Regions from separate parts of the Brevibacterium sp. R8603A2 genome, predicted to be linked through region 2. Evidence: predicted binding sites of a transcription regulator. Region 2 holds the regulator's gene; the other holds the start of a gene.

Region 1 (3,410 bases), on a different contig from region 2:
ATCCTCGCGATCGCCGCGCTGCTCCTCGTGTTCGGTGCGATCAACATCATCCGCACCTCGGCCGGCGACCCGGAGGAGAAGATCGCCGAGCCCACCGCTACCGCCGAGCCCACGAGCGAGGAAACGACTGAGGAGCCCTCCGTCGACATCGACGCGGTGGAGAAGACGGCCGCGGTCGCCGTCCTCAACGCCTCGGGCGTGTCCGGCGCGGGCTCCGCTTTCGGCGAGGCCGCCGAGGGCGCCGGCTGGACCGTGGCGCAGGTCGGCAACCACACGACGGCGGACACCGTGTCCTCGATCCACTACTCCGATCCGGAGTTCGAGGCCGAGGCGCAGGCGCTCGCCGAGCTGCTCGGGGTCACCGATGTCGAGGAGTCCGAGGAGTTCACGGACGACATCACCGTCGTCGTCTGCTCGGACATCGCGAACGATCCGCCGACTGCCGATGGGGCCGCGGAGGACCCCGGCGCCTGAGCCGCGGATCCCCGCGCTCATAGCCCTGACCTGGGCCGACTCCGTCCGTTTCGCGGCAAGCCCGCTTGTCCTGAAGTGGGTCCGGATGCGGCGGTTCTCCGAATGTTCATCAAGGCGGCTTGTGTTCCTCCGGGTGCGCGTCTAGGATGGGGAGCAGTCAACTGAGGCCCGTCGTGGCTTCCGGTAGAAGTTTTCAGCCGCGTGCACAGCACCGGCGGTGAATGAAGTATCGGCGTCATCTCGAAGTTTCAGGGGCTGATTCAATGCGCATCACGCGCGCTCACAGCTGTTTTGGAGAAATAATGGCGCAAGGTACTGTCAAGTGGTTCAATGCCGAAAAGGGATACGGTTTCATCACCGTTGACGGCAGCGAGCAGGACGTCTTCGTCCACTGGTCCGCGATCCAGATGGACGGATACCGTTCGCTGGAAGAGGGCCAGCAGGTCGAGTTCGAGGTCGGCCAGGGCGACAAGGGTCCGCAGGCGGAGTCCGTGACTCTGGCCTGATCGGCCGACAGACGGTGAACCGGGGGTTTCGACCTCCGGTTTTCTGTTGCCCCGGTGCGGTTCCCTCCCGGCGCACGCTGCCGGGAGGGAACCGCACCGGGGCATTTGCACTCGGTGGGGGAGAGTGCTAAATCTAGTACTGGTGTGACTCGGCTCCGCGAAGAGGGCCCAGCGCCGCTGTGGAAGGGAATCAGCGGAGCGAAGCCCGGCCGTCGCGGGCGCTGCGGAGACGAGATCGACAATCCACCCCGTTACAGGGAGGACCCCAGCCACTATGGCAAAGCTCATTGCATTCGACGAAGAAGCACGTCGCGGACTCGAGACCGGGCTCAACACCCTGGCCGATGCCGTCAAGGTCACGCTCGGACCGCGCGGTCGCAACGTCGTGCTCGAAAAGAAGTGGGGAGCGCCGACCATCACGAATGACGGCGTCTCCATCGCCAAGGAGATCGAGCTCGAGGACCCGTACGAGAAGATCGGTGCGGAACTCGTCAAGGAAGTCGCCAAGAAGACCGATGATGTCGCCGGCGACGGCACCACCACCGCCACGGTGCTCGCCCAGGCGCTCGTCCGCGAGGGCCTGCGCAACGTCGCGGCCGGTGCCGATCCGCTCAGCCTCAAGCGCGGCATCGAGAAGGCTGTCGCCGCGGTGACGGAGAAGCTCCTCGAGTCCGCGGTCGACGTGGACTCCAAGGAGCAGATCGCTGCGACCGCCGGCATCTCCGCCGGTGATCCCGCGATCGGCGAGCTCATCGCCGAGGCGATCGACAAGGTCGGCAAGGAGGGCGTCGTCACCGTCGAGGAGTCGAACACCTTCGGCCTCGAGCTCGAGCTCACCGAGGGCATGCGCTTCGACAAGGGCTACATCTCCGGCTACTTCGTCACCGACACGGAGCGCCAGGAGACGGTGCTCGAGGACCCCTACATCCTCATCGTCAACTCGAAGGTCTCGAACGTCAAGGATCTCCTCCCCGTCCTCGAGAAGGTGCAGCAGTCGGGCAAGCCGCTGGTCATCATCGCCGAGGACGTCGAGGGCGAGGCCCTGGCGGTGCTCGTGGTCAACAAGATCCGCGGCACCTTCAAGTCCGTCGCCGTCAAGGCCCCGGGATTCGGCGACCGCCGCAAGGCGCAGCTCGCCGACATCGCGATCCTCACCGGCGGACAGGTCATCGCCGAGGAGGTCGGCCTCAAGCTCGAGAACGCCACCCTCGACCTGCTGGGCACCGCCCGCAAGGTCGTCGTCACCAAGGACGAGACCACCATCGTCGAAGGTGCGGGCGACTCGGACGAGATCGCCGGCCGCGTGGCCCAGATCCGCGCCGAGATCGAGAACTCGGACTCCGACTACGACCGCGAGAAGCTGCAGGAGCGCCTGGCCAAGCTGGCCGGCGGCGTCGCAGTCATCAAGGCCGGAGCCGCGACCGAGGTCGAGCTCAAGGAGCGCAAGCACCGCATCGAGGACGCCGTGCGCAACGCGAAGGCGGCCGTCGAGGAGGGCATCGTCGCCGGTGGCGGCGTGGCCCTCATCCAGGCGGGCAAGACCGCGTTCGAGACCCTCGAGCTGACCGGCGACGAGGCGACCGGTGCGCAGATCGTCAAGGTCGCCATCGACGCCCCGCTCAAGCAGATCGCCACGAACGCCGGCCTCGAGCCGGGCGTGGTGGCCGAGAAGGTGCGCCACCTCGAGCCCGGTCACGGACTCAACGCGGCCACCGGTGAGTACGAGGACCTGCTCGCCGCAGGCATCAACGACCCGGTCAAGGTGACGCGCTCCGCGCTGGAGAACGCCGCCTCGATCGCCGGGCTGTTCCTCACCACCGAGGCCGTCGTCGCCGACAAGCCGGAGCCCGCTCCGGCGATGCCGGGAGCCGACGGCGGCATGGGCGGCATGGACTTCTGATCCAGCACGCACAGCAGCGCTGACTCCGGTCGGCACGGGGGCGAGGTCGCACGCGACCTCGCCCCCACTGCATTCATCGGTGCGGTACCTGCACCGGCCGCGCTCACTCGAGCCGGCGGTCGATCTCCCGGCGGCGCGCGCGGCGGTCGGCGCGGGTGGAGCGCGGCTCGTAGCGGAACGCGCTCGGGTTCGATTCGATCTCGGCCTGCGCACGGGGATCGCCCAGCCGGGCGCGCGCCCGGGTGGTGAGCATCTCCCGCCGCCTGCGGATGATCGAGCTCCGCGAGGACACGGTGGTGATGACGCTGATCCCGGTGCCGAGGATGACGAAGGCCGGCCAGAAGAAGATCAGACTGCCGGCGACGAAGCACGTCACCGCCCAGATGAGCACGGTGATGAGGGACGGGGTGGCCGCTCCGACGATCGCCTTCCGCACGTCCTCCCGGTACAGCTCGACCGCCGCGGCGTCGATCGCCTCGGGCGTGGTCGGGGTGCCGGAGTACTCGTCGAGCGCCTCGAGCTCCGGGCGC
Region 2 (3,410 bases):
ACGACGGTGACGAGCATGTCCCCGCGCGAGGAGTGCCGCAGGCGGGTGGCCCCGAGACCGGGCAGGCGCTTGACGGTGCCGGACTGGAGACCGGGCTCGATCTCGATCGTCTGCACGCCATCGAAGGTCTCGAGCTGGACCGCGGAGCCCAGGGCGGCAGCGGTCATCGGGACGGTGAGCATGCACCGCAGGTGGTCGCCGTCGCGGGTGAAGACCGGGTGGTCGATCACCCGGATCTCGAGGTAGAGGTCACCGGGCGGTCCCCCGCCCGGACCCACCTCGCCCTGCCCGGCGAGCTTGATGCGCACGCCGTCGGACACGCCGGCGGGGATCCGCACGGGCAGTGAGCGCTCCGCTCGGACGCGGCCGTCGCCGCCGCAGCTCGTGCACGGGTCGGTGATGCGGGTGCCGTAGCCGCCGCAGTTGTTGCAGGTCTGGTTGGTGACCATCTGGCCGAGCAGGGTGCGGGTCATCTGCTGAATGCTGCCGGTGCCGTGGCACAGCGAGCAGGTCTCCGCCGAGGTGCCCGGCCGGGCACCGTCGCCGTCGCAGGTCCCGCACACCTCGGCGGTGACGATCTCGACGGTCTCGGTGTCGCCGAAGACGGCCGTCTCGAGGTCGATCTCGACCTCGATGAGCGCGTCCTTGCCGCGCCGCTGCCGGGAGGCCGGCTGCGTGCGCCCTGCCCCGCCCATGCCGCCGCCGAAGAACGTCTCGAACAGGTCGGAGAAGCCGCCGAAGTCGCCGCCCCCGAATCCCTGCCCGGAGCCGGAGCCGCCGAGGTCGTAGTTCTGCCGCTTGTTCGGATCCGAGAGGATCTCGTAGGCGACGGCGACCTCCTTGAACTCGGCCTCGTGCCCCGGGTTGACGTCGGGGTGGAGCTTCCGGGCGAGCCTCCGGTAGGCCTTCTTGATCTCGTCGGGGGTGGCGTCGCGGTCGACGCCCAGGGTTGCGTAATGATCGCTCACTCAGAGTCCTTTGCTTATTCCGAGAGGATGACGGAGACGTACTTGGCGACGGCGCGCACGGCGGCCATCGTGGTCGGGTAGTCCATGCGGGTGGGGCCGAGGACGGCGAGCTTCGCCTCGGAGTCGTCGGTGCCGTAGCCGGTGGCCACGACCGAGGTGCTCGCGAAGGACTCGACCGGGTTCTCCCGGCCGATCCGCACGCTCACGCGCCCGGTCTCCGCGACCATCGAGGTCAGCAGCTTGAGGAGCACGACCTGCTCCTCGAAGGCCTCGAGCAGGGGGCCGATGTGCGCTCCGAGGTCCCGCCCGGAGCGGGCGAGGTTCGCGGTGCCGGCCATGACGAGCCGGTCCTGCCGGGTCGAGCGGGCGAGATCGGTGACGACCTCGCTGATCGCGGCGGCGACGTCCCGCAGCCCCGGCGGCACGCTCACCGTGTCGCAGGCCGCCGCGACCCGGTCGAGCCGGGTGCGGTGGAGGACCTCGTTGAACGCATCGCGCAGCAGGGCGATGTCGGTCTCGCCGAGCGGCATCCCGGAGTCGACGATCCGCTGCTCGACCTGCCCGGAGTCGGTGATGAGGACGACGAGCAGGCGGTGCGGGGCGATGTCGACGAGCTCGAGGTGGCGCACCTGGGAGGTCGTGGCCATGGGGTACTGGACGACGGCGACCTGGTGCGTGAGCGAGGCGAGGAGGCGGACCGTGCGGTCGAGCATGTCGTCGATGTCGACGGGGCGCTCGATGATCCGCGCGATCGCCCGCTTCTCCGCCGCGGACAGCGGCTTGACCTCGTCGAGCCGGTCGACGAACATCCGATAGCCCTTGTCGGTGGGGATGCGCCCGGCCGAGGTGTGCGGCTGCGCGATGAGCCCCTCCTGCTCGAGGGCGACCATGTCGTTGCGGATCGTCGCCGAGGACACCTCGAGGCCGTGGCGCTCGACGAGCGCCTTGGATCCGACGGGCTCGTTCGTCGCGACGTAGTCCTCGACGATGGCCCGCAGCACGCGGGCGCGGCGGCCGTCATTCATCGCGCTCCCCCCCCTGTCCGGCTCCCGTTCGACTGCTCGGTTCTTCGGCTCTCGACTGTCTGGCACTCCACATGTTCGAGTGCCAATCCTACGCCTGTGGGCGGGTGAGTCCCAAAACCCGGGTGCGGGCGACCTACAGTGGCCTGATGACCTATTCCGACCCCTACGGCCGTGATGTGCTCTCCGCCTCCTCCCCCCGCTCCCGGCGCCGTCCGGAGTCCAACGAGGTGCCCGTCGCCCCGGGCCTCGTCGTCGAGGATGCAGAGAGCGGCTGGGTGGGCGCGATCGTCGGCTTCGAGAAGACGAGCGCCGGCCACGTCGTCCACCTCGAGGACCGGCGCGGGCGCACGCGCCCGTTCCCGCTCGGCCCGGGCTACCTCATCGACGGCTCCCCCGTGCGCCTCGTCCGCCCTGTCCCGCGCACCCGGGCTCCCGGCCGCACCGCCTCGGGCTCGGTGGCCGTGCCCGAGGCGCGCGCCCGGGTGGCCCGGGGCTCGCGGATCTGGGTCGAGGGCAAGCACGACGCGGAGCTCGTGGAGAAGATCTGGGGCGACGACCTGCGGGTCGAGGGGGTCGTCGTCGAACCGCTCGGCGGGCTCGACGACGTGGCCGACCGGCTCGTCGAGTTCGGTCCCGATGCCGCGCACCGGGTCGGCGTCCTCGCCGACCACCTCGTGGCCGGCTCGAAGGAGATGCGGATCGCCGAGGCGGTGACCCGGGATCCGCGCTACGCCGGTGTCGTGCACTTCATCGGCCACCCCTACGTCGACATCTGGCAGGCCGTCCACCCGGCCGTCGTCGGGATCGCCGCGTGGCCCGAGGTGCCGCGCGGGGAGGACTGGAAGACCGGGGTGCTCCGCCGCATCGGCTGGCCGGCCTCGGACCACCGGGACGTCGCGCGCGCCTGGCAGCGGATCCTGCGCTCGGTGAGCACGATCGCCGACGTCGACCCCGCGCTCTCCGGTCGGGTCGAGGAGCTCATCGACTTCGTCACGGTCGAGCCCGGAGCGCACTGAGGGGTTCTCGCAGGCTGCTCCCACACCCGTGCGCGGACCGCGGTGTGGCCGAATCGGAACACCCGGAGAATGCGCCGGGCGGCCCGGTGGCATAGCGTAGGGACGTATCGCATCCGTGCGCGCCGCTTCGGAAAGGAAGTCCCCCAGCATGTCGCAGCAGCCCTACGGCCAGGATCCCGGCCGTCCCATGCCCCCCACCTACACCTCCGGCCAGCAGCAGCCCTACGGCTCGCAGCCGCAGGGCGGAGCGGCCTACGGATCACAGCCCCAGCAGCCGTACGGCTCGCAGCAGCCGGCGTACGGCTCCCAGCCGCAGGGTGGGGCCTACGGGTCCCAGCCCCAGGGCGGCGGCGCCTATGGCTCCCAGCCGCAGCAGTCCTACGGCTCCCAGCCGCAGGGCG

What was found. The regulator HrcA, encoded in region 2, represses chaperone genes, less so after heat shock. The targets are predictions, from matches to a motif close to TTNGCACTCGNNNNNNNCGAGTGCNAA.
Region 1: a site for HrcA is predicted at 1,085-1,111, ahead of groL (chaperonin GroEL). Genes of this name have one in related genera too.

The regions. Positions count from the first base shown of each region.
Region 1 is NZ_JALLGN010000001.1:298,979-302,388, reverse strand. It holds gene MTQ12_RS01345 (LytR C-terminal domain-containing protein) at 1-474, shown strand, start outside; gene MTQ12_RS01340 (cold-shock protein) at 777-980, shown strand; gene groL (chaperonin GroEL) at 1,255-2,880, shown strand; gene MTQ12_RS01330 (DUF1707 domain-containing protein) at 2,984-3,410, opposite strand, start outside.
Region 2 is NZ_JALLGN010000011.1:112,166-115,575, reverse strand. It holds gene dnaJ (molecular chaperone DnaJ) at 1-968, opposite strand, end outside; gene hrcA (heat-inducible transcriptional repressor HrcA) at 983-1,993, opposite strand; gene MTQ12_RS11865 (DUF3097 family protein) at 2,140-3,009, shown strand; gene MTQ12_RS11860 (DUF4870 domain-containing protein) at 3,158-3,410, shown strand, end outside.